3 regions of the Rhizobium sp. LjRoot254 genome follow, and region 3 is predicted to be linked to each of the others. Evidence: riboswitches for the same ligand, from Rfam matches in the RefSeq annotation. Region 3 holds a riboswitch; each other region holds the start of a gene.
The links. A riboswitch is a leader RNA that binds a small molecule or an ion and turns the genes downstream of it on or off. The one in region 3 is predicted to bind cobalamin.
Positions count from the first base shown of each region.

Region 1: another riboswitch for cobalamin. It lies ahead of ACSQ26_RS17620 (aromatic ring-hydroxylating oxygenase subunit alpha); the one in region 3 lies ahead of ACSQ26_RS07815 (CbtB domain-containing protein).
Region 2: another riboswitch for cobalamin. It lies ahead of bluB (5,6-dimethylbenzimidazole synthase); the one in region 3 lies ahead of ACSQ26_RS07815 (CbtB domain-containing protein).

Region 1 is NZ_CAXUSM020000001.1:3,566,788-3,573,813, reverse strand. Features, by position in the region: gene ACSQ26_RS17640 (sulfotransferase) at 1-1,244, shown strand, start outside; gene ACSQ26_RS17635 (DUF4864 domain-containing protein) at 1,279-1,695, opposite strand; gene ACSQ26_RS17630 (hypothetical protein) at 1,778-2,020, opposite strand; gene ACSQ26_RS17625 (2Fe-2S iron-sulfur cluster-binding protein) at 2,017-3,123, opposite strand; gene ACSQ26_RS17620 (aromatic ring-hydroxylating oxygenase subunit alpha) at 3,138-4,385, opposite strand; cobalamin riboswitch at 4,505-4,707, opposite strand; gene ACSQ26_RS17615 (Lrp/AsnC family transcriptional regulator) at 4,792-5,277, opposite strand; gene ACSQ26_RS17610 (diaminopropionate ammonia-lyase) at 5,381-6,616, shown strand; gene metH (methionine synthase) at 6,580-7,026, opposite strand, start outside.
Region 2 is NZ_CAXUSM020000001.1:3,350,372-3,357,397, reverse strand. Features, by position in the region: gene ACSQ26_RS16605 (F0F1 ATP synthase subunit B) at 1-575, shown strand, start outside; gene ACSQ26_RS16600 (F0F1 ATP synthase subunit B) at 590-1,084, shown strand; gene bluB (5,6-dimethylbenzimidazole synthase) at 1,280-2,014, opposite strand; cobalamin riboswitch at 2,056-2,230, opposite strand; gene ACSQ26_RS16590 (ribonuclease HII) at 2,474-3,127, opposite strand; gene ACSQ26_RS16585 (PA0069 family radical SAM protein) at 3,322-4,479, opposite strand; gene ACSQ26_RS16580 (glycosyl transferase) at 4,603-5,118, shown strand; gene ACSQ26_RS16575 (transcriptional regulator) at 5,122-5,439, opposite strand; gene glyS (glycine--tRNA ligase subunit beta) at 5,590-7,026, opposite strand, start outside.
Region 3 is NZ_CAXUSM020000001.1:1,611,199-1,618,224, reverse strand. Features, by position in the region: gene cobW (cobalamin biosynthesis protein CobW) at 1-489, opposite strand, end outside; gene cobU (bifunctional adenosylcobinamide kinase/adenosylcobinamide-phosphate guanylyltransferase) at 494-1,015, opposite strand; gene ACSQ26_RS07820 (CbtA family protein) at 1,018-1,752, opposite strand; gene ACSQ26_RS07815 (CbtB domain-containing protein) at 1,765-1,956, opposite strand; cobalamin riboswitch at 2,001-2,372, opposite strand; gene ACSQ26_RS07810 (peptidoglycan-binding protein) at 2,491-4,080, opposite strand; gene ACSQ26_RS07805 (cobyric acid synthase) at 4,272-5,729, opposite strand; gene ACSQ26_RS07800 (hypothetical protein) at 5,964-6,284, shown strand.

The DNA of each region.
Region 1 (7,026 bases), 2.0 Mb from region 3:
ATGACGATTGGGTCAGGAAATGGTGGCGGCGGGCTGAAAAGCAGGTCAACATGGTGATGATGTCGGATCGCCGGGTCGCGATGCTGGACGAATTCCGCATGTATGACGGCAATGCCGAAAGACAGCGACAGCTCTTCGAGGCGCTCAATGTGCTGGACCGACGGCAGCTCGATTTGCTGGCCGGCGAAGGACTGGCCTACGCGATCAAAGGCGCTGGCTCCAGCACCCCGAAGCTTGAAGTTCTGGCTCCAGGCGAAGTTCCTGTGGGGTGGGAGACTGGCCCAAGCCCAGAGGAATTTGCCAAGCGAAGCGCCAACCGCGCCTGGGACAAGCAGTATCACCGGGCAGTCGAAAATGCTGATCCCGCAGTCATCGCGGCGATGCGCGACAGCATCGCCAAATCGGATTTTGACCAATACCGCCATGCATTCGCGCGTATCGGTACCGACCGCTTTACCGACCGCCGCAAGCTTGTCGAGCCGAGCGAGAGTACGACGATCGAAGACGTCATCTTTATCGCTGGCGTGCATCGCAGCGGCACGACGCTGTTGGAATCGCTGATCCAGGCGCGGTTCGACGTTCGAGTGCTCCGCGCGCCGGTGCCGGAAAACGAGGGCCAGTTTCTGCAGGACGTTATGCGTGACGAGGTGGCATATGGCGGCCCCGGCATGTTCGCCTTCTTCGATCAGAGCCGGCTCTCGCCGGTCGTCGATCCGACGTTGGCAGCCCAGGCCCGCGCTCGGCTGCTGCTGCAGTGGGATCACTGGACGCTTGGCGACTCGGCCACGCTTTTGGAAAAGACGCCAGCCAACATCGTGCGCATGCCCTATCTCAGGAGTGTCTTTCCGAACGCGAAGTTCATCGTTCTGGTGCGTGATCCCCGGGCGGTGGTGCTGTCAGTGAAGAAATGGAATCCGAGCCCCAATGAGCTTCTGTTCATGAACTGGTGCTCAGCCTACGCGACCGCGTTGAATGACCTCGATGACGATTGCCTGTTCGTGCGCTATGAGGATCTTTGCGACGATCCGGAGCGGGAATTGGATCGGATCGGTGCGTTCACGTCGCTCGCCGAGCGCTCATTGCCCGGAATGCAGCAGCGCCGGTTCGAGGATGTGAGGAATACCAACGACAGCTACATCCAGTCATTCAGAAAGCTGCCGTCGGCGCTCAAGCAACGGCTCGTATTTCGTCCCTGGGAAATATTCGGCTACGATCTGGAAGACGCCTTCGAGGCGCCGGAGTGATAGTTGGCCGCCATAAAATCCGGCGAACAACGGGTCAGATACCCTTGCTCTCCGTCTCCGGCATCACGACCACGCCGCCTATCTTGTATGTTCCGTCGGGCTGGCGGACCATCTTGTAGAAGGCTCTCCAGTCCTTGCCGTCCTGACCCGATATGATCACTTCATGCAGGATCGTGGCACCGTCGTCGATCGTCTTGTTGCGGCCGAAGGCATAGTTGCCGGGACGGTAGACCGGCTGGTAGCTCTTCTTCACCATCGCGAAGAAGGCGTCCTTGTCCGGGTACCGCGCCTTGATGCCGGGTGCGGCGAAGGAATAGGCGGTCTCCGCGTCGTCCTTCAGGAAAGCGTCGATCTGACGCTCGATGATGCCCTTGGTCGTTTCGATATTGTCCTCCGCGATGGCAGGCAGGGCAGTAAGCACAAGCAAAAGAGCAACCAGCAATGCGCGCATCGGAAGGCCTCCTCTCGTGGAACACGCGGTCTATCAGCCGTTCAACCGCATTTATACGTGAAGGCGGAGGCGCCGGATCACATCAATGGCGCTGCCGTCTTCGGCTCCGCGACATCGACGGCTGAGGAAAGCTCGCTTGCACCAGCATCGTCCGCAGCCGCGCCAATTGCTCGCAGGGCAAGGCGCTCTTGTCGATCCGCGCGATTTCGATGCGCGCAGCGGCCGCCACATCAGTGTTTTCCGGCAGGCCGAAGAACCAGGAGAGGAACATATCCTCCGAACGGCGATGGCGGGGCGCGTTATCGTTGGTATCTGTTGTGCTCATGCCTCGACCTCGACGGGCGTGAGCGGCCGCGAGCAGCAGGCAAGCACATAGCCGCCGGCGATTTCCTGCTCGCTGATGCCGCCATTGTGGCGCATGTCGACGTCGCCGGCCCGCTTGAGGACCTTGCAGGTGCCGCAAATGCCGGACTCGCAAGCCGCCGGAATGCGGACGCCGGCTGTGCGCGCGGTCTCGAGAATGGTCTGGCCGGGCTCGCACACGGCTTGCTCGTTCGATCCGAGAAAGCTGACGGTCAGGCCCGCCACCTTGCCCTTTGCCACGACCTCATGAGCCTGCTTGTGCACGCTCTCGGCGATCGATGTCGCTCCAAAGCTTTCCTGATGGTAATGGCCCATGTCGAAGCCCTCGGCACGGGCGATGGTGCTCACTGCCTTCATGAAGGGATCGGGGCCGCAGCAGAAGATCTCCCGGTCCATGAAATCCGGAACCAGCAGGGCGAACTTGTAGCGATCGATGCGTCCCATCAGACCGCCCCAGGGTGCCGCTGCGGAGCGGCCTTCGGGCAGGAAGCCGAGCGACAGGTTCGGCATGCGTCGGGCGAGCATTTCGAGTTCGTCGCGGAAGATGATCTCTTCCGGCCGCCGCGCCGAATTGAGGAAGGCTACGTCGGCGCCCGGATCGCAATCGGCGAGCCAGCGCAGCATCGACATCATCGGCGTGATGCCGGAACCAGCGGAAATGAAGAGGTATTTCCTCGCTGGATTGCGCGCCAGCGTGAAGTGACCGCTCGGGCCATAGGCACGGATGCGCGAACCGGGAAAGACATTCTCGAACATCCAGCGCGTGCCGATGCTCGCCGGCTGCGCCTTGATGGTGATCGCGATCGAATAGGGGCGCGAGGGCGACGACGAGACCGTGTAAGTACGGTGCAGGTCACCGCCCTTGGCGCGCAATTCGACCGTGATGAACTGCCCCGGCATATAACGGAACCAGCCGCCGCCCTCGACCGCGAAGGTGAAGGTCTTCACGTCGAGTGCCTCATCGGTGACGCTGGTGCAGACCAGCATCTGCCGTGCCGAATTCCACGGCGTCATCTGGTCGAGCGGCAGGGCGGAGGGCGTCGTACCCGTCAGCATCATGTTCATCGTGGCGCTCCCGATCAGGCGACGTTTCGCAGCGCAGGCCTGCGCACACCGGAAAGCCGCTCTTCGATGAAACGGGAATACCAGTCGACGAACTGGATCACGCCACCCTCATGCATCTCGGAATAGGGTCCGGGCTGATAAGCCGGCGAGTGGATGCCGCGCGCATTTTCCTCGACGATCTGGCGGTCCTGGTCGTTCGTCTCGGTCCAGACATGGATGAGTTCGTCGAGTCGATAGTCGATGCCCTCGACGGCGTCCTTGTGGACCAGCCATTTGGTGGTGACCGCGGTTTCGGTGGCGCTCAGCGGGATCACGCGGAAGGTGATCGCATGGTCACTCAGGATGTGGTTCCACGTCGTGGGATAGTGGTAGAGCAGCAGCGAGCCGATGCGGTCCATGTTGACGTTGTCGGAAAGCCGCATCTGCACCGCCTTGCGGCCGGACAGCGTATAGCTGATCGCCTCGCGCAGCAGCGGCACGCGGGTCGTGCGGAACTGCCCGGCCTCATCGATGGTGAATTCGCTCGGCAGGCCGATCGCCTCGCACTTTTCCCAGTGCGCGACGATTTCGGGGTCTTCCGCAGCGCCATTGACGCCGGTAATGGTGGGCGCTTCCGGGAAGGTCTTGCAGAGTTCCGGATGGTTGCCGGCGCAATGGTAGCATTCGCGGTTGTTTTCCCAGACGAGCTTCCAGTTGCCCTTCTCGATGATCGTGCTCTCATAGGCGATCTTGGCGTCGCGGAGCCGGTGCGGCAGGAAGTAGGGCTCCATCATCTTCTTGAACGGCGCGAAATCCAGCGGCTCGTCGGCGAGACAGATGAAGATGTAGCCGCCGGCGCTTTCACAGGCGACGGGCTTCAGGCTGAAGCCTGCGGGATTGAAATCGTCGCCCATCTGGCGCGCGAAGAGCAAGGAGCCGTCGAGATCGTAAGTCCACTGGTGATAGGGGCAGACCAGTTTGGCCGCGTTGCCGCGCTCGGTATTGCAGACCCTGGAGCCGCGATGGCGGCAGGAATTGTGCAGCGCGTTGATCCTGCCATCGGCGCCGCGCACGATCACGACGGGATAGTCGCCGATCTGCACCGTGAAGTAATTGCCAGGATTGGGGATCTCGCAATCGTGGCCGATGAACAGCCAGTCGCGATACCAGATGGTTTCCACGTCGATCTTGTGGAAATCCGGGTCGATATAGAAGGGCTGGTCCAGGCTGTAGCCCGGTTTGCGATTCCTGAGCCGCGTCAGCATGTCGGAACGGATATCCATGGTCGATCCTCGTCGGTTTCCAAGGACTGGGCATGGTGGACATGGAGGGAAGGTCGCTTGCACGCACGGAAATCCAGCGAGCATGGCGATCCGCCTCTTGACCGCCCACCGCGATCAGTCGAGTTCAAAATCCCGAGGCTGGTTTCCGGGCTCTGGAACTGTCCTCACGGACTTTGTGACTCCTTCCCAGGCTATTCGGCCCAGTGGACTCCCGTCACAATTTTCGTTCCAATACCGTTGCGGGGGCAGCGCCGGAATTTTACCGGCTTCCCAATTCTCCAACCGGTTTGACCCGATCGGCACCTCAAGTGTCCTGATAAGACCATAGTCGTTGCGACATGGCGTCATCATTTGCGACATCGCGATGGCGTCGTGAAAACATAATCATTTTGCCCTGGAAAAATGCTCAGCGCTCGAGTGGCACGGCGAGGCCAACCTTGACACGATCCATCGCGACGAAGGTCCGGAATCGCTTCACATTGTTGTTGCCGAAGAACAGCCTGCGGGTGAGCGACTCATAACCCGCCATGCTGGACACGACGATGACGAGGATGAAATCCGCTTCTCCCGTCACATAATAGCATTGCTGGATTTCAGGCGTTCCGGCGAATTCCCGCTTGGCGCTCTCGATCTGCTCGGCCGTTTCGCTGAACACTTCGACCTCGACGAAGATGGTGATCGGCTGGCCGACCGCCTCGGGATCGACGACGGCGACGTTGGCCTGGATGACGCACGCTTCGGTCAACCGCTTGATGCGGCGCTGGACCGCTGGGGCGGAGAGATTGACCGCCTCGCCGATCGTCCGCTGCGGTGTCATGTTATCCGCCTGCAGGATCGCGAGTATCTTCCGGTCGAATTCATCGAGGGCGACAGGCGGATCGGACTTGCGCAAAACCGGGCTCCAACGAAACAAACTTGCAAGGCTCAGAGCAATATAGAGCGCAAATCCCACCACGATTGCAATAATGTTCACGCAGCAATCGAGGAGGGCCATCATGTTCCTGCGCAACACCAATCCCGAATACTGCCAACCGCTAACACCGGAGGATGCCGAAACCCTCGGCCTCACTTCCGCTCGGGAAGTGGAACGCTATCTCGGCTTCCGCGACAATCACACGGAGACGCCGCTGCTTTCGTTGCCGGCTCTGGCTGCAAGCATCGGCATCGCCTCGATCCACATCAAGGATGAGGGCAAACGGCTGGGGCTCGGCAGCTTCAAGGCATTGGGCGGTTCCTATGCCGTGATCCGGCTGGTGCTCGAAGAGGCGGGCCGCCAGCTTGGCCGGACGGTCGATGTCTCCGAACTTTCCACACACGATGTCCGTGCCGTCTCCGCCAGGATGACCTTCGCCTGCGCGACCGATGGCAATCATGGGCGCTCGGTGGCGCAGGGCGCGCAACTGGTCGGCGCCCGCGCCGCGATCGTCGTGCATGGCGGCGTGAGCGACGAGCGGGTGGCGGCCATCGCCCGCTTCGGCGCCGAGATGATCCGCGTCGCCGGCACCTATGACGATTCGGTGCGTGAGGCAGCTCGGGTCGCCAGGGAGAACGGCTGGACCATCGTCTCCGACACGTCCTGGACCGGCTATGAGCGCATTCCCGGCCTGGTCATGCAAGGCTACACGGCGATCGTCCGCGAGGCGCTGCGCGCGCTGCCGGAACCGCCGACCCATGTCTTCGTCCAGTCGGGTGTCGGCGGCATCGCCGCTGCCGTGGCAGGACATCTCGCGATCGCGCTCGGCGACAAGCGGCCAATCCTCACCGTCGTCGATCCGGCGCGTTCCGCCTGCATCGTCGAGACGGCGCGCGCTGGCCATCCCGTCAAGATACCGCATGGCGAGCCGACTGTCATGGCGATGCTCGAATGCTACGAGCCTTCACTTGTCGCCTGGCGGATTCTTGCCCGCGTCGGTGATGGCTTCATGACCGTCGATGAGGAGGATGCGATTACGATCATGCGGCGGCTCGCCAACCCGCTCGGCAAGGACCCGGCGATCGTGGCGGGCGAGAGCGGCGGCGTCGGCCTTGCGGGACTGCTGCGTGCCGCTGCCGATCCGGCCATAAAGCTCAAACTCGGGCTCAACGCGAAATCGCGGGTCTTCGTCATCAATACCGAAGGCGCGACAGATCCGGAGAAATACCGCATGCTGGTCGGCAGGACGCCGGCGGAGGTTACGGCCGGGCTAGGCGTGGATTATTCTGCCGCTTCGGCTGCCGGCGCGGGAATGTAGTTCAGTACCGGCCCGAGCCAGCGTTCGACCTCGTTGATCGCCATGGATTTGCGCACTGCATAATCCTCGACCTGATCGCGCTCGACCTTGGCGACGCCGAAGTAATAGCTCTCGGGATGGCTGAGATAGATGCCCGAGACGGACGATCCCGGCCACATGGCGTAGCTCTCGGTCAGCGTCACTCCAGCGGTCTTCTCGGCATCCAGCAGTTCGAACAGCGTGGCCTTCTCGGTATGATCGGGCTGAGCGGGATAGCCTGGCGCGGGGCGGATGCCCTGATAGGGCTCGCCGATCAGGTCTTCGGGGGCAAACGTCTCATCCGCGCCATAACCCCAGAATTCCTTGCGCACGACCTCATGCATGCGTTCGGCGAATGCCTCCGCGAAACGGTCGGCCAGCGCCTTGACCAT
Region 2 (7,026 bases), 1.7 Mb from region 3:
CAGCCACGGCTGCCACGGATGCAGCGGCGCCCGCGACAAGCGACGCGCATAATACAACGACGACAGCTGTTCACGAAGTTGAACACGAAGCTTTCCCGCCGTTCGATCCGTCCCATTTTCCGTCGCAGATCCTCTGGCTCGCGATCACGTTTGGCATCTTCTATTATCTGGTCGCCAAGCACATCACGCCGCGCCTGTCCGGCATTATCGAGACGCGCGAAAACCGCATTACCGCCGATCTCGCCGAGGCGACCCGTATGAAGGACGAGGCGGATGCCGCCGTCGCCAAGTACGAGCAGGAACTCGCCGCGGCCCGCGCCAAGGGCAACGCGATCGCTGCCGAAGCCCGCGAGAAGGCCAAAGCCGAGGCAACCGCCGAGCGAACCAAGCTTGATGCGGATATTTCCAAGAAGATCGCTGATGCCGAAGGCAGCATCAACGAGATCAAGAACAAGGCACTGTCGGAAGTGGCCGTCGTTGCCGAGGACACTGTAGCCCAAATCGTTCAACAGCTCACCGGCGTTTCCGTCACCAAGGCGGATGTCAAGTCGGCTGTCGGCGCGCTCAAGGCTTAAAGAGAGGGATCGCAATGTTCGATGCAACTATGTGGGCCCAGATCTGGGCACAGGTCGCTCTTGTCCTCTTCATCGGTCTGGTGATCTATCTCGGCGTGCCGAGAATGATCACCAAGAGCCTCGATGAGCGTGCCGCCAAGATCGCCGCCGAACTCGACGCCGCCAAGAAGCTGCGCGACGAAGCCCAGGCGCTGCTGACCGAATACCAGAAGAAGCGCAAGGAAGCCGAATCCGAAGCCCAGGAAATCGTTGCCGCCGCCCAGCGCGAAGCAGCGACCCTTGCCGCCGAGGCCAAGCAGAAGACCGAGGATTACGTCGCACGTCGTACCGCGCTTTCCGAGCAGAAGATCAAGAACGCCGAATCGGAAGCCGTCAACGCCGTCCGCGCCGCAGCCGTCGATCTCGCCATCGCCGCCGCCGAGAAGCTGATCGCCAGCAAGCTCGACGACAAGGCCGGCGCCGCGCTCTTCAACAACGCCGTCGGCGAAGTGAAGACAAGGCTGAACTGAGGTTCTTCGAAGGTTGAACGTCTTGCAGGCCTCGCCCCACTCGCGACGTCTTCCTCGGGCTTGTCCCGAGGATCCGGTGTCGGCGCCAGGCAATCGACGGTGAATGAGCCTTTGACGTCACCAGGTCCTCGGGACAAGCCCGAGGATGACGACAGAGTGACCGGCAACCCCCACAACATCTGCGCCGACACCGCTCTATCCCAGCCGCGCCCGGCATTCCACCACGCGATAAAAGTCCAGCACATGCGACGTCTCCGGCCAGTGCTCCTGGTAGACGAGCTTCTCCAAGGGCAGCTTCTCCCGCCAGCCTTTGACTGCCAATTCCGGCTTCGAATACAGCTGATCCACATACCCGACGCAGAGATAGGCGATGATCTCGACGCTGTCGGGAATGCCGAGTTCCTGTTTCAGCCGGTCATGATCGAAAATGCTGACCCAGCCCACGCCCACGCCTTCGGCGCGCGCCGCGAGCCAGAAATTCTGCACGGCACAGACGGTGGAATAGAGATCCATGCTGGGATTGTGGGTGCGGCCGAGCACGAAATCGCCGCCGCGCTTGCGGTCGCAAGTGATGCAGATATTGAGCGGCGCCTTGAGAATACCCTCGAGCTTCAGGCTCATATATTTGAGCTTCTGCTCCCCCTCCAGTCTGTCGGCCGCCTGGATATTGGCTTCATGGAATATCCCATGCACCGCTCGGCGCCGCGCCTCGTCACGGATAATGATGAAGTTCCACGGCTGCATGTAGCCGACCGATGGCGCTGCATGCGCCGCCGCCAGTAGGCGCTGCAGTAGCTCGTCCGGAATCGGATCGGGCAGGAATTCGTTGCGCACGTCGCGCCTGGAATAGATGGCGCGGTAGACGGCGGCGCGTTCGGCTTCGGAAAATGGTCCCGCAGCGGCGAGATGACGTGACGGTTCGGCCTGCATGTGTCCCTCACATGGTTTGGCACCGCAGGGGCCGTCCGCGCCCCTCAGCTATCTGTCCGGCCGGTCTTCTGGCTTGGGTTCACCTGGCGCTCGCGGCCTTCCCGGTTTCCCAGTGGCATGTCGCGAAACCATCCCCCTCACAGCGTTGGGCACGCGCCGGATTTCTGACCGGCTTCCCGATTCTCCTCGAAAGGCACCGGACGAGAATGGTTTAAGCAGGATCGTTGAATCCGTGCAATGTCCACTGGCGACGGGTGACGTCGTCTTACACCGCCAGGCCCAAGATGGAGGACGGAAAGTGCCTCTTGTCCCCGCTTCTCCCCTTGGGGAGAAGGTGGCCGAAGGCCGGATGAGGGGTTCTCAAAACACGCGCGTGGAGTGGGAACCCCTCATCGCCTCGCTACGCTCGGCACTTCTCCCCAAGGGGAGAAGCGGGAGCAGGGCTTTGCCCCACAGAAACTACTCCATCAGCCGGAACGGACTGAACGTCATCCGGTGGATCGCACATGGCCCGTGAATGGTGATCGCCTCGCGATGCACCTCGGTCGCATAGCCAGCATGCTGTTCGAAGCCATATTGCGGAAAGGTGATGCCGGCGGCCTGCATCATCCGGTCACGCGTCACTTTGGCGACGATCGAGGCTGCGGCGATTGAGAACGAACGTGCGTCGCCCTTCACCAGCGCCTTGCCGGGGCAAGTGAGGCCCGGTGGCACATCGCGGCCGTCGATCAGCACGAACTTCGCCCGTTTGGGGAGTGACGCCACGGCTCGCCGCATCGCCTCGAGGCTCGCCCTGAGGATGTTCGTCCGGTCGATCGCGATGGCGCTCAGCGACGAGATCGCGACATCCGCCGTCGCCAGGATTTCCTCGTAAAGCTCTTCCCGCCGCGCCGCCGTCAATTGCTTGGAATCGTTGAGACCCTTCGGAATCTTGCGCGGATCGAGGATCACGGCACTCGCCACCACAGGCCCGGCCAACGGCCCACGGCCTGCCTCATCGACGCCTGCGACCGGCAGGAAGCCGTCGCGCATCAGCCCCTTCTCGAACCGGAAGGTGGGGACAATTTCCTCTTCCAGTAAAGGAAGGGAATCGGATGAGGTCAAACGAGCCATGCGGGATAGTTCGCATATTCATCCGATTCCCTGCAAGTCCCGATACGAGGGCGGCGCATCGGGACCACGAGCATGTCGTTTCAACATGCTCAGCATGACAGGAGCGCTGGCGGCGCGCTCCCATCATGTATTCCCAGCCGGAACCCGAGCGGGCGGGGATGCCAGGTCCCGGCTGGAAAGCGTCAATAAGAAACTCAGAGCAGCGAGAGCTGCACGCCATGTCCATCAGGCGGTACGAAGAGATCGCTGTTGAGCCCGATCGTGCGCCGCGTCAGGCCGTATTTCTTGGCGGCGAGCTCGAAGCGGCGGCTGATCTGCCAGGCATAGGGACCCGTCCCCTTCATCCGCTTGCCGAACTCGGCATCGTAATCCTTGCCGCCGCGCATCGAGCGGATCAGGCTCATCACGTGACGATAACGGTCCGGATAGTGGCGCAGCAGCCAATCGCGAAACAGCGGACTCACTTCCAGCGGCAGCCGAAGCAGCACATAGCTCGCCTCCTTCGCGCCTGCGGCGGCGCCCGCATCGAGGATGCGCTCGAGCTCGTGGTCGTTGAGCGCGGGGATCATCGGCGATGCCATCACGGCGGTCGGAATGCCCGCCTCGCTCATCGCCTTGATCGCCTCGAGCCGCTTGGTCGGCGTCGATGCCCGCGGCTCCATCAGCCGCGCCAGCTTCCGGTCCATGGTGGTGACCGAAAGCGCTGCCCTAGCCAGACCCTTTTCCGCCATCTTGGCGAGGATATCGATATCCCGCGTGATCAGCGCCGACTTCGTCACGATCGCCACCGGATGATTGGCTGCCGCCAGCACTTCGAGGATCTGGCGCATGATCCGCCATTCCTTCTCGATCGGCTGGTAGGGATCGGTATTGGTGCCGATCGCGATGGTCCTCGGCTTGTAGCCGGGCTTGGAAAGCTCTCGTTCCAGCAGTTTCGCCGCATCCGGCTTGGCAAACAGCTTGGATTCGAAATCGAGCCCCGGCGACAGGCCCATATAGGCATGCGTCGGTCGTGCGAAGCAGTAGATGCAGCCGTGTTCACAGCCGCGATAGGGATTGATCGAGCGGTCGAAAGGGATGTCCGGGCTGTCGTTGCGGGTGATGATGGCACGCGGCTTCTCAACCTGCACTTCGGTCTTGAACGGCGCAAGCGTCTCGAACGTCTGCCAGCCGTCGTCGAGCACCTCGCGTTCCTGCGGCTCGAACCGGCCCGACGGATTGAGCCCGGCGCCACGGCCGCGACGGCGGTCGATCTCGATCCTGAGACCGGATTCCTTCAGCAGGCTATCGGCAATATCTGCCGTATTGGCAGGCGCGAATGCAGCCTGCCGCGCGAGCGACATGTTGATCATTGGCTTCTCCGGGGAGGCGAATCTCCGCCTCTCGATGATTATTTTCCTATCGCGAAAATGAGAACATTGCAAGAACAAAATTACCGACTCGCAATTTTCCGAGGCTTCAATTATGGGTAAGCAATGCTGACTGTTTTAATCGAATGCCGGGATAACGAGCCCGAACTTGCCTATACGCTGGCCGTTCTCGTCTCCGGCGCGGTCGATGGCCTGGTGAGTGATGTGATCGTGCTGGACCACGGTTCGCGCGATGGCTCCGCGCGCGTAGCCGATGCCGCCGGCTGCCGCTTCATCGACAAATGGGATCTGCATGATGTGCTGGGTTCAGTGCGCGGCGAATGGCTGATGCTGCTCGAACCGGGCGCCCGGCCACAGGCCGGCTGGATCGAGGAGGTGCTGGAATATGCCTCGCTCGCCAAGGTGCCCGCCCGCTTCTCCCCCTCCCGCAGCTTTCCCCGGCCGTTCCTCAAGCGTTGGCGGCGCAAGGGCGTGCTCGAACTCGGCTTCCTGATGCCGAAGCGCCAGGCCGCCGCACTGGCCAAGCCTGGCATGGGGCTGACGGCGCTGGCCAAGGCGTCATCAGTGCGGAAGTTGAGGTCGGAGTTGATACCGGCATGGGTAATCAGCGAAGGGCGGTAGCCCTCACGCCGCCGTGCTGACCTCCAGCTGTATCCCCTGGTGGCGTTGCAATATGCCAATGACCCTGAACATCTCAGCCGCGCGCGGATTGCCCGATGGCTGGAACATGCGCTTGAGATGGCGCACCGTCAGGCCGGATTCGGTGGCGAGGTCGTCGAAGCCGATCGTGGCGTCGATATAGTCCTTGAGCACGCTCTTGGCGGTGGCCATGTCGTCCGCCAGCATCACTTCCACGGCATGCGAGAACAGCGCGTAGCGGAAGCCGTCATCGGCCTGGATGCGCGCCTTGACGGTTTTTCTGATCGTCCTGGTCAAAGCCATTGAATACCGCCCGCTGCAAGTTGAAATCCGTCGCCACACAATATGGGGTCGATTTCGTCGCATTCACGGCGCAGAAGTCAAATAAAGTTGATCGGCCCAAGAAGCTATTGCGGAGCGGGCCTCCGCACCACGCCCCTTGGTGGCCGCCGCCTATCCCGAAATCTTCGAGAAGTCGGCAACCGTGGCCGTCGCGGCACGGATGGCGGAGAGCAGCGCCAGGCGATTGGCCCGGATATCGGCGTTCTCGTCGTTCACCAGCACGTCGTTGAAGAACGTATCGACCGGGCCACGCAGTCTGGAAAGCGCCTCCATCGCCGCGCCGAAATCCTCGCGGGCCACGGCGCTGGCCGCATCCTGCGAGGCATTGACGATTGCCGCATGCAGGCTCTTCTCGGCCGGCAGCGTCAGCAGCTGCAGATCGATCCGGTCGGCGATCCTGGTGCCCTTCTTCTCCTCGGCGGCGAGCAATTGCGTGGCGCGCTTGGTGCCCGCCAGCAGGTTCTTGCCGTCCTCGGTGTCGATGAATTTCGCCAGCGCTTCGGCGCGGCGGGTAATGGATAGGATGCGCTTGGTGGCTTCCATACCAGGCATCGGAACTTCTCTTTGCGTACCCATGTTGAGCACGGCATCAACAATATCTGGGCGAATGCCGGTTTCTTTGAGCTGTACTTTTAGGCGCTCTCCAAAAAAAGTCGACAAGTCAGAAGCGACCATCACTGGATCGCAGTTGGCAAAGCTATTTGCGTGTCGATACGCAAACCAGTTCACATCCAGATCCAGCTTGTTTTCTAAGATAACGCTAATCACACCCAGCGCCGCACGCCGCAGCGCATAAGGATCCTTCGAACCCGTCGGCTTCTCGTCAATTGCCCAGAACCCAACCAGCGTATCCAGCTTGTCGGCCAAGGCAATCGTCACCGAAACGGCATCGGTGGGCACGCGATCGGACGGGCCATTCGGTTTCCAGTGCTCTTCGATTGCTGCGGCAACAGAGGCGTCTTCACCCTGCAGAAGTGCATAGCGCCGGCCCATCAATCCCTGCAACTCAGGGAATTCGCCCACTGCTTCGGTACGCAGATCGGCCTTGGCCAGCACGGCAGCGCGATCAACCTTGATCGGATCGGCACCGGTCACCTTGGCAAGTTCGGCGGCCAGCGCCCGAATGCGCGTGACCCGCTCACCCTGCGTCCCCAGCTTCGCATGAAACGTCACATTCAAATGGTCGAGCTTCGCCATCCGCTGGTCGAGCGGCTTCTTCAGATCGAGCCCGAACTTCGCCGCCGACGCAGCAAGCTCGTGCAGATCCGGCATATCCGCCTGGTCGCGCTTGTAGAAGTGCGCCGCATCCGAAAGCCGTGCCCGCACCACCTTGCCATTGCCGTGCACGATTTCCTTGCCGTCGTCCTTCGCTTCGATATTCGAGATCAGGATGAAACGGTTGGAGAGTTCGTCGGTGCCCTGTTTGCGGGTCACGAAGCACTTCTGGTTGGTCTTGATCGTCAGCCGGATGATCTCGGCGGGAATCTTGAGGTAATCCTCCTCGAACGTACCCATCAGCACATGCGGATATTCCACCAGCCCCGAGAC
Region 3 (7,026 bases):
CGGGCTTTCGTGGTCGAGGCCCTGGTCCTCGACCCGCTGGGCATCGAGCGCATCGTGATCGTCCGCGAAGCGGCCGGCAGCGACGGCGGCGCTATCGACCACCGTCACGACCCCATCGACCGTTACGGCCGTCTTGATCCCCGGCCAGTTGAAGGCAGCGACCAGCGGCTGTGGCAGCGCAAGACCCGATGTCTCGATGATGATGTGGTCGGGCCGGACCTTGCGCGCCAGCAGCTTTTCCATCGTCGGAATGAAGTCGTCAGCAACCGTGCAGCAGATGCAGCCATTGTTGAGCTCGATGATATCGTCCTCGGTGCAGGCTTCCGCGCCGCAGCCCTTCAGCACGTCGCCATCGACGCCGAGATCACCGAATTCATTGATGATCAGCGCGATCTTCTTGCCATTGGCATTCATCAGCATGTTGCGGATCATCGTCGTCTTGCCCGCGCCGAGAAAGCCGGTGATCACCGTGGCCGGTATCTTCTGCATTGCTTCAACCCTTCATCTTGAGCGGCAGACCGGCCGCCACGAAATACACTTCGGCGGCAGCGGCCGCGATCGATTGGTGGAGCCGTCCGGCATGATCGCGGAATTCCCGCGCCATGCGGTTGTCAGGCACGATGCCGAGCCCCACCTCGTTGGAAACCAGAACGAGCTTCGCCTTGGCCCTCGGTATGAAATCCGCCAGCCGGGCGAATTCCCCGGCCATATCTAGCTCTTCCATCATCAGGTTGGTGACCCAGAGCGTCAGGCAGTCGACCAGGATCACGTTGCCGGGATCATCGAGCGCTTCGAGCCGCTCGACCAGCGCCAAGGGCTCCTCATGCGTCCGCCAGCCTTCGCCGCGATCGGACCTGTGTTTCGCGATGCGCTCGCGCATCTCGTCGTCCCAGGCCCGGCCGGTGGCGATGTAATGGCGTGAAAGGCCGGTCTCCGCGACCAGCCTTTCCGCAAAAGCCGATTTGCCGGATCGCGCCCCGCCCAGCACCAGGACGGCACTGCTCGGGGCGTTCATGGTCAGGCCGTCTTCAGCCAGCGATCGTTGATCGCGCCCATGAACAGGCCAAGCACGACCCAGAAGAACAGGCCCGCCGAGAGCGTCGCGACGGCGAATTCAGCCGCGAGGATCGCAGGGACATTGCTGCTGATATCGGTCGGCTGTGGCGCGCCGACGACGTGCGGTAACGCCAGCATCCCGATGCCCGCGACCTTGGCCCAGACTTCCTTGCGCAGAACCAGAAGATAGAGCGCGACGGCCGTGGCGACCACCGTACCGACCCACCATAGCTGGCGATCGAAGAGCTCAGCGGCCGGAAAGCCCGGAAGCTCTGGCGGCAGGCCGATCGAGGGCATCAGATGGAAGGTGAGCCATGCGGCCGAACCCCACAGAACGCCATTGCCGAGTGTGATGACCCTACCGGTGAGGAAGATCACCGCCATCAGGATCAGTGCAAAGCCGGCGCCCGACACCAGGTTTGCCATCAGCGTGCCGGTGATCCGGTTGACGCCGAACAGCATGCCGCCCTCTTCCTCTGCACCAGCCGCAGCCGTTGCTTCGTGCTCATGAGCATAGGCCTTGCTGACCAGCGTGAGATTCAGGCCGGTCGTATGGTCATGTTTCTCGGCGGGCGCGTTTTCGTATTTCTCCGCCTCGAGAATCAGCGGAACGACCTTCGCCTGCTGCGCCACCGTCTGGAGCGCACCAGCCAGCAGTCCGGCCACAAGCGCAGCCAGAAGATATTTGACGATCATTTTGATGGCCCTTTAGTGGCAGGGAAAGCCGTTGGCATGGCGAACGTCGTGTGCGGTGTCATGCAACACGGACGAATGCGCAAAGCCGGCGCCGAAGATCAGGAACGAGCCGAGAAGCAGGGCGAGCACGCCCGCGACGAGACGATCCGAAACCGGGATGGCCGAAACCGAAGTAGACCGGGTAGAAACTGCAGAATGCGCCATAACAACCTCCGTGCTGCTGGCAAGAATAAGCCTTTTTGGCGCGAATGCGCCCGTGTTGTCTGGCAGGTCTCCTGGCTCACGGGTCCAGGCCCATGCTTGAGCATGAGCCAACGCATCTTCCTCGCCTTCCCGAAGGTTTTGCCTTTGCGCGTGGGGGACAATTCGTAGATGGGAGGCGTCCCGCCCCGTGTTGCCGCATTGGCCCTTCAGTGGCTTTGAAGCACTCTCTCCGCCATCCGCCCCGGCACTATTGCCTTGGTCACGTCAGGCTTTGAAAACACCCCTGGAATTTGCTTGTCCGCTCTACAGTCGCGGGGTCGGCCGGGATGAAAACGCCCTGATTGGGTCCATTCTTCCCATTCCCTTTTGATCCCTTGGGCTTATGCCCGCTGGGAACCAAACAGGCTGGAATCTAGAGGGTCCACGGACCCAAGTCAATCGGCATATCGACATCTGCCTGTCGCGAATACGCCAGGCGCCCAAAATGAAAACGGGGCGCCGAAGCGCCCCGTTCAAAGCTAGTATTAATGCCGCTCAGCAACGGCGCCGCTTGCGGCAGCCGCCATTGAACCTGATCTTGACCTTTACGCGGTTGTTGTACCGAGCCCTGTTGCGGAAGGGCTTGACCACGACCACCGCGGCTGGGCGCCTGACCACATAGCGCGGCCGGACCACAACCCATTCGGTACGCGGGCGCACGCGGCGGATCACCACCGGAGCAGCGGTCGCCAGCCAGGTCGCATAGGACGCGGCCGAAGCAACGCGGATCGCGTCGATCTGGTCTTCCGAGAGATAGCCGGTCACCGGCGCGCCGTTGTCCTGCTGCCAGGAGGCGATGGCATCACGGGTGCGCGGACCGAAGGCGCCGTCGGTACCCAGCGTGTCGTAGCCGAGCGCGCTCAGGCGGCCCTGCAACTCGTGGCGCTGCTCGCGGTCGAGCACAGAGGCTTCGATGTCCTCGGAACCTTCGGTATACTGGGCCTGCTGCTGGTTCTGGTCTTGGTTCTGATCCTGCGCCTGGTCCGGCTGCTGGGTGAGCCCACCCTGCTTCTTCGCCATGCTGTTCTGCCGATCGGCGGCCGCCGAATCGTCATCCTGCGTGTTGTCCAGGTTGGCCGTGTCCTGCGCCTGATCGTCTGCCGGCTGGGACTGGTCGTCCTCGGCGGCCTGATCGTCGGGCTGCTGCTTGTTGTTCTTGCGGTTGCCGGCGACATTGGCCTTGTTGGTCGCATCGTTCTGCGTGTCGTCGCCCTCGGCAATCGTCGGATCGGGCTGTTCGGCGGCCGTCAGTTGCACGACGCGGGCCTGGGCGATGGCCGCGAACTTGCCGTTCGGATAGGTCCGGAGATAGGCTTCGTATTCGGTCACCGTGTTGCCGTCCGAGGCGGCCTTCCACAGCGCGTATTCCTGTTCCCAATCTGCGCCGGCAGCGGGCTTCTCTTCCGTCTGCGCGGTCTCTGTCGCGGCGTTGTCGTCCCCAGCATCGGTCTGGGCCTGGTCCTGGGCGACCGGCTGGGTGTCCGCCTGGTCCTGTACCTCGGCCTGCTGGTCGTCGGCCTGGACGTCCTGCGCGGGCTCGACCTTCTTGGAGGCGACCTCGACGGACTCTTCGGCCGGCGCATTGGTCTTGGCAACGAGGTTCTCGATACGGGTCTTGGCGACCTTGGCGAACTTGCCGTTCGGGAATTGCTTCAGGTATTTCTCGTAGTCCGCCTGCTTGCCTGTCTTGGAGACCTGGCGCCACAGTTCGACATCCTTGGCCGCATCGGCGGTCGATTGCGCATTGTCGGCGGGTACGTTCTTGGAGGCGTCGTTGACAGCTGCGGTCTCGTCGGCCGGGACAGCCGTCTGGGTCGCGGCATTCAGCTCTTCAATCCGGCGCTTGGCGACATTGGCGAACTTGCCGTTGGGATAGACGCGGAGATATTTCTGATAGTCAGCCGGCTTGCCGCCCTTGTTGGAGGTGCGCCACAGCTCGAATTCCTTCTGCCAGCCCGAATCGCCCGGCGCTTCCGCCGCGGGAGCACTCTGCGCATACGCGACCGAGATCTCGATCGGCGAAATAGCAACTGAAAACGTGACGACGGATGCCATCAGGATATTGATGTGTTTGGGCAAATTCATTTCTTCCCCCGTTTGCCTGAAATCTTTGTTTCAGCTCCACTATGTCAAGATATTCTAATCATAGCGCGGCTGAAAATAGAAAGCACGATAAAAGACGTACGCGACGCCTGTTCATCCTATGCACGGTTGGTGCGGTCCATTTATTCGAAACTTTATTGTCGGCAACATGAACTGTTGCTGAACATCTCGTTTCAACGGGCCATCAGCGCGTCGAGCCAGTGCGGATCGAGATGCCGCTCAAGCTCGGCGGCGACGCCGTCCAATGCATCGTCGACGGACGTCCGGTAATCCGACTGTCCGCCCTCGATCCCGAAGCTCGCCAGAAGCCGCGCGCGAAAACCATCGCTGTCGAACAGGCGGTGCAGATAGGTCCCCGCGATCCTGCCATCGACGGACATCGCTCCATCGGCCCGGCCCTCGATCTCGACATAGGGCCTGACATGATCCGGACCCTGTGTTTCGCCGAGATGGATTTCGTAGCCTGAAAGCGCCGTCTCGAACGGTATCGACCGCGCCGAGGAATTCGCGAGCCGCTTTTCGGGCGCCATCACGGTCTCGACATCGAGCAGGCCGAGTCCCTCGATCTCCGCAACACTGCCTTCGATCCCGAGCGGATCGCGCACGGTGCGCCCGAGCATCTGGTAGCCGCCGCAAATGCCGATCACGCGTCCGCCGCGCCGCGCATGCGCCAAGATGTCCTTGTCCCAACCTTCGGCCTTGAGCGAGATGAGGTCCGAGATCGTTGCCTTCGAACCGGCCAGCACCACCAGCCCCGCGTCTGCGGGCATCCGCTCGCCGGGCCTGACGAAAACGAGTTCGACCGAAGGCTCCGACCGCAGCGCGTCGAAATCGTCGAAATTGGCGATCCTCGGCGTGACCGGCACGGCGACTTTCAGCGCCCTCGCCTCGCCCTTCGCCAGCCGTTCGAGCGTGACAGAATCCTCGGCCGGCAGCCGTCCCGCATCCCGGAGCCAGGGGATGACGCCGAAACAGGGCCAGCCGGTAAAGCGCTCGATCGCACTGATGCCGTCATCGAAGAGCGTCACGTCGCCACGGAACTTGTTGATCAGATAGCCCGATATCATCGCACGGTCCTCGGGCGGCAGGATCAGGTGGGTGCCGGCGATTGATGCGATCACCCCGCCCCGGTCTATGTCGCCCACCAGCACGACCGGCACCCCGGCCGCGCGGGCAAACCCCATGTTGGCGATGTCGCCCGGTCGCAGATTGATCTCGGCAGGCGAACCGGCGCCCTCGACGATGACGAGATCGGCGCCAGCCGTGACTGTCTCATAGCTTTCGAGCACCCGGCCGAGCAGTTCCGGCTTCAGCCTCTGGTAATCGCGCGCCTTCGCCTGGCCGTAGACATGGCCTTGGACGACGATCTGGCTGCCATTGTCGGTTTGCGGCTTGAGCAATACAGGGTTCATATGGACCGAACTCGGCACCCGCGCGGCCATGGCCTGCAGCCATTGCGCCCGGCCGATCTCGCCGCCGTCGTCGCTGACCGCGGCGTTGTTCGACATGTTCTGCGGCTTGAACGGCCGCACCTTGAGGCCGCGATTGGCGGCAAGCCTGCAGAGGCCGGCGACAAGCACGGTCTTGCCCACATCCGATCCGGTTCCCTGCAGCATGATCGCCCTGGTCATCACATTCTCCTTGGCCCGCACTGCAAATGCCATCGCGCGGCGCCGCGCGCAAGCCGCCTTTCGCAGGGCTGTCCGCGACTATTAAATTTCGCCGGCTAAATTTAATAGTGCCCAAATGATTGCTTTAGAACCTGCTGAATTGTACAATTCTCTTCACGACCGGCGGGGGTCGAATCTTGATTCGCGGTGAAACCGCCGGCAAACGATGCCGGGGTTCACATGCGAAAAATTTCCATGATGCTCATGCCTCTGATGATGATCGCAGCGCCGCTCGCCGCGCAGCCGGTCTCTCCACACGAAAAGGTCTCCGAGATCTACAAGATCCTAGAACTCTGCCCCAGCCTGAAGATCAACCGGAAGGCACTGGACAGGTTCGCCATGCTCAACGGCATCGATCTCACGCCGGGCTCGCGCGACGAGCGCTGGTTTGTCCGGCGCGCCGCTTACGACATCCGCAAGATCAGACAACGCAACAATGCGTTCATATGCTCGCTCGGGATCACGAAATACGGCCCGGAGGGCGGCGTCGCCAAAGGGATGATGCTGACCAATTGAAGTTTGCCCGGCGCGACAAACGCCATCTCGCCATTGACGGTGGGCGACATGACCAGAAACACGGTCTGAAAATTAGGCTCCGGTACGCAATACCTGATCCGGAGACGGAGGGCTTTTGGCCTCCCGTGAGGAGACAATTAGCCCACACATCGTTACCGGATCGTTATCGGGGTCGAATTATGGGCGCATTTAAAATTTTTTTTGGGGCTAGGCCAAAAAAAATGCAGTCGTAATCCGACGACGCACATTGAACAGAAAGTGTCAAAGCTCGGCCATGACAGGTGTTTGGTTTTTTGCCGCAACCCCGTTTTCCGCCGCTTATGCGCTATGAGCACAAAGAATGCACAACCTGTAGTACACATCCGCCGAGGGCGTTTACCTGCCAAATGTCATCTATTGCCCACCGATCTGGCATTCGCCCGGCAAGGGGGTGTTGATTTCTCTGAGATAAGCCGTAAGTTCCATTCAGCAACATAAAAGCACGTGGTGACAGGGTTCCACGACGTGCGCGAAAAACAAGAATTGCATCGGGGGTCGGTCGGCTCCCGCCTGGATGAACTTGGACCCGTCAAAGAAAAAAATCAGGGAACGAGCCAAGCTCCGCCAGGCACCATGACAAGGCCCCGGCACGTATCATGCCATGCGCGCCGGCCATTGGGGAAAACTGGGAAATACGGACGCTTGCAATACTGGATAGTGCTCAATCCGTTCGGGAACGCCGTGGCGTCCCGTCTTCTTGACC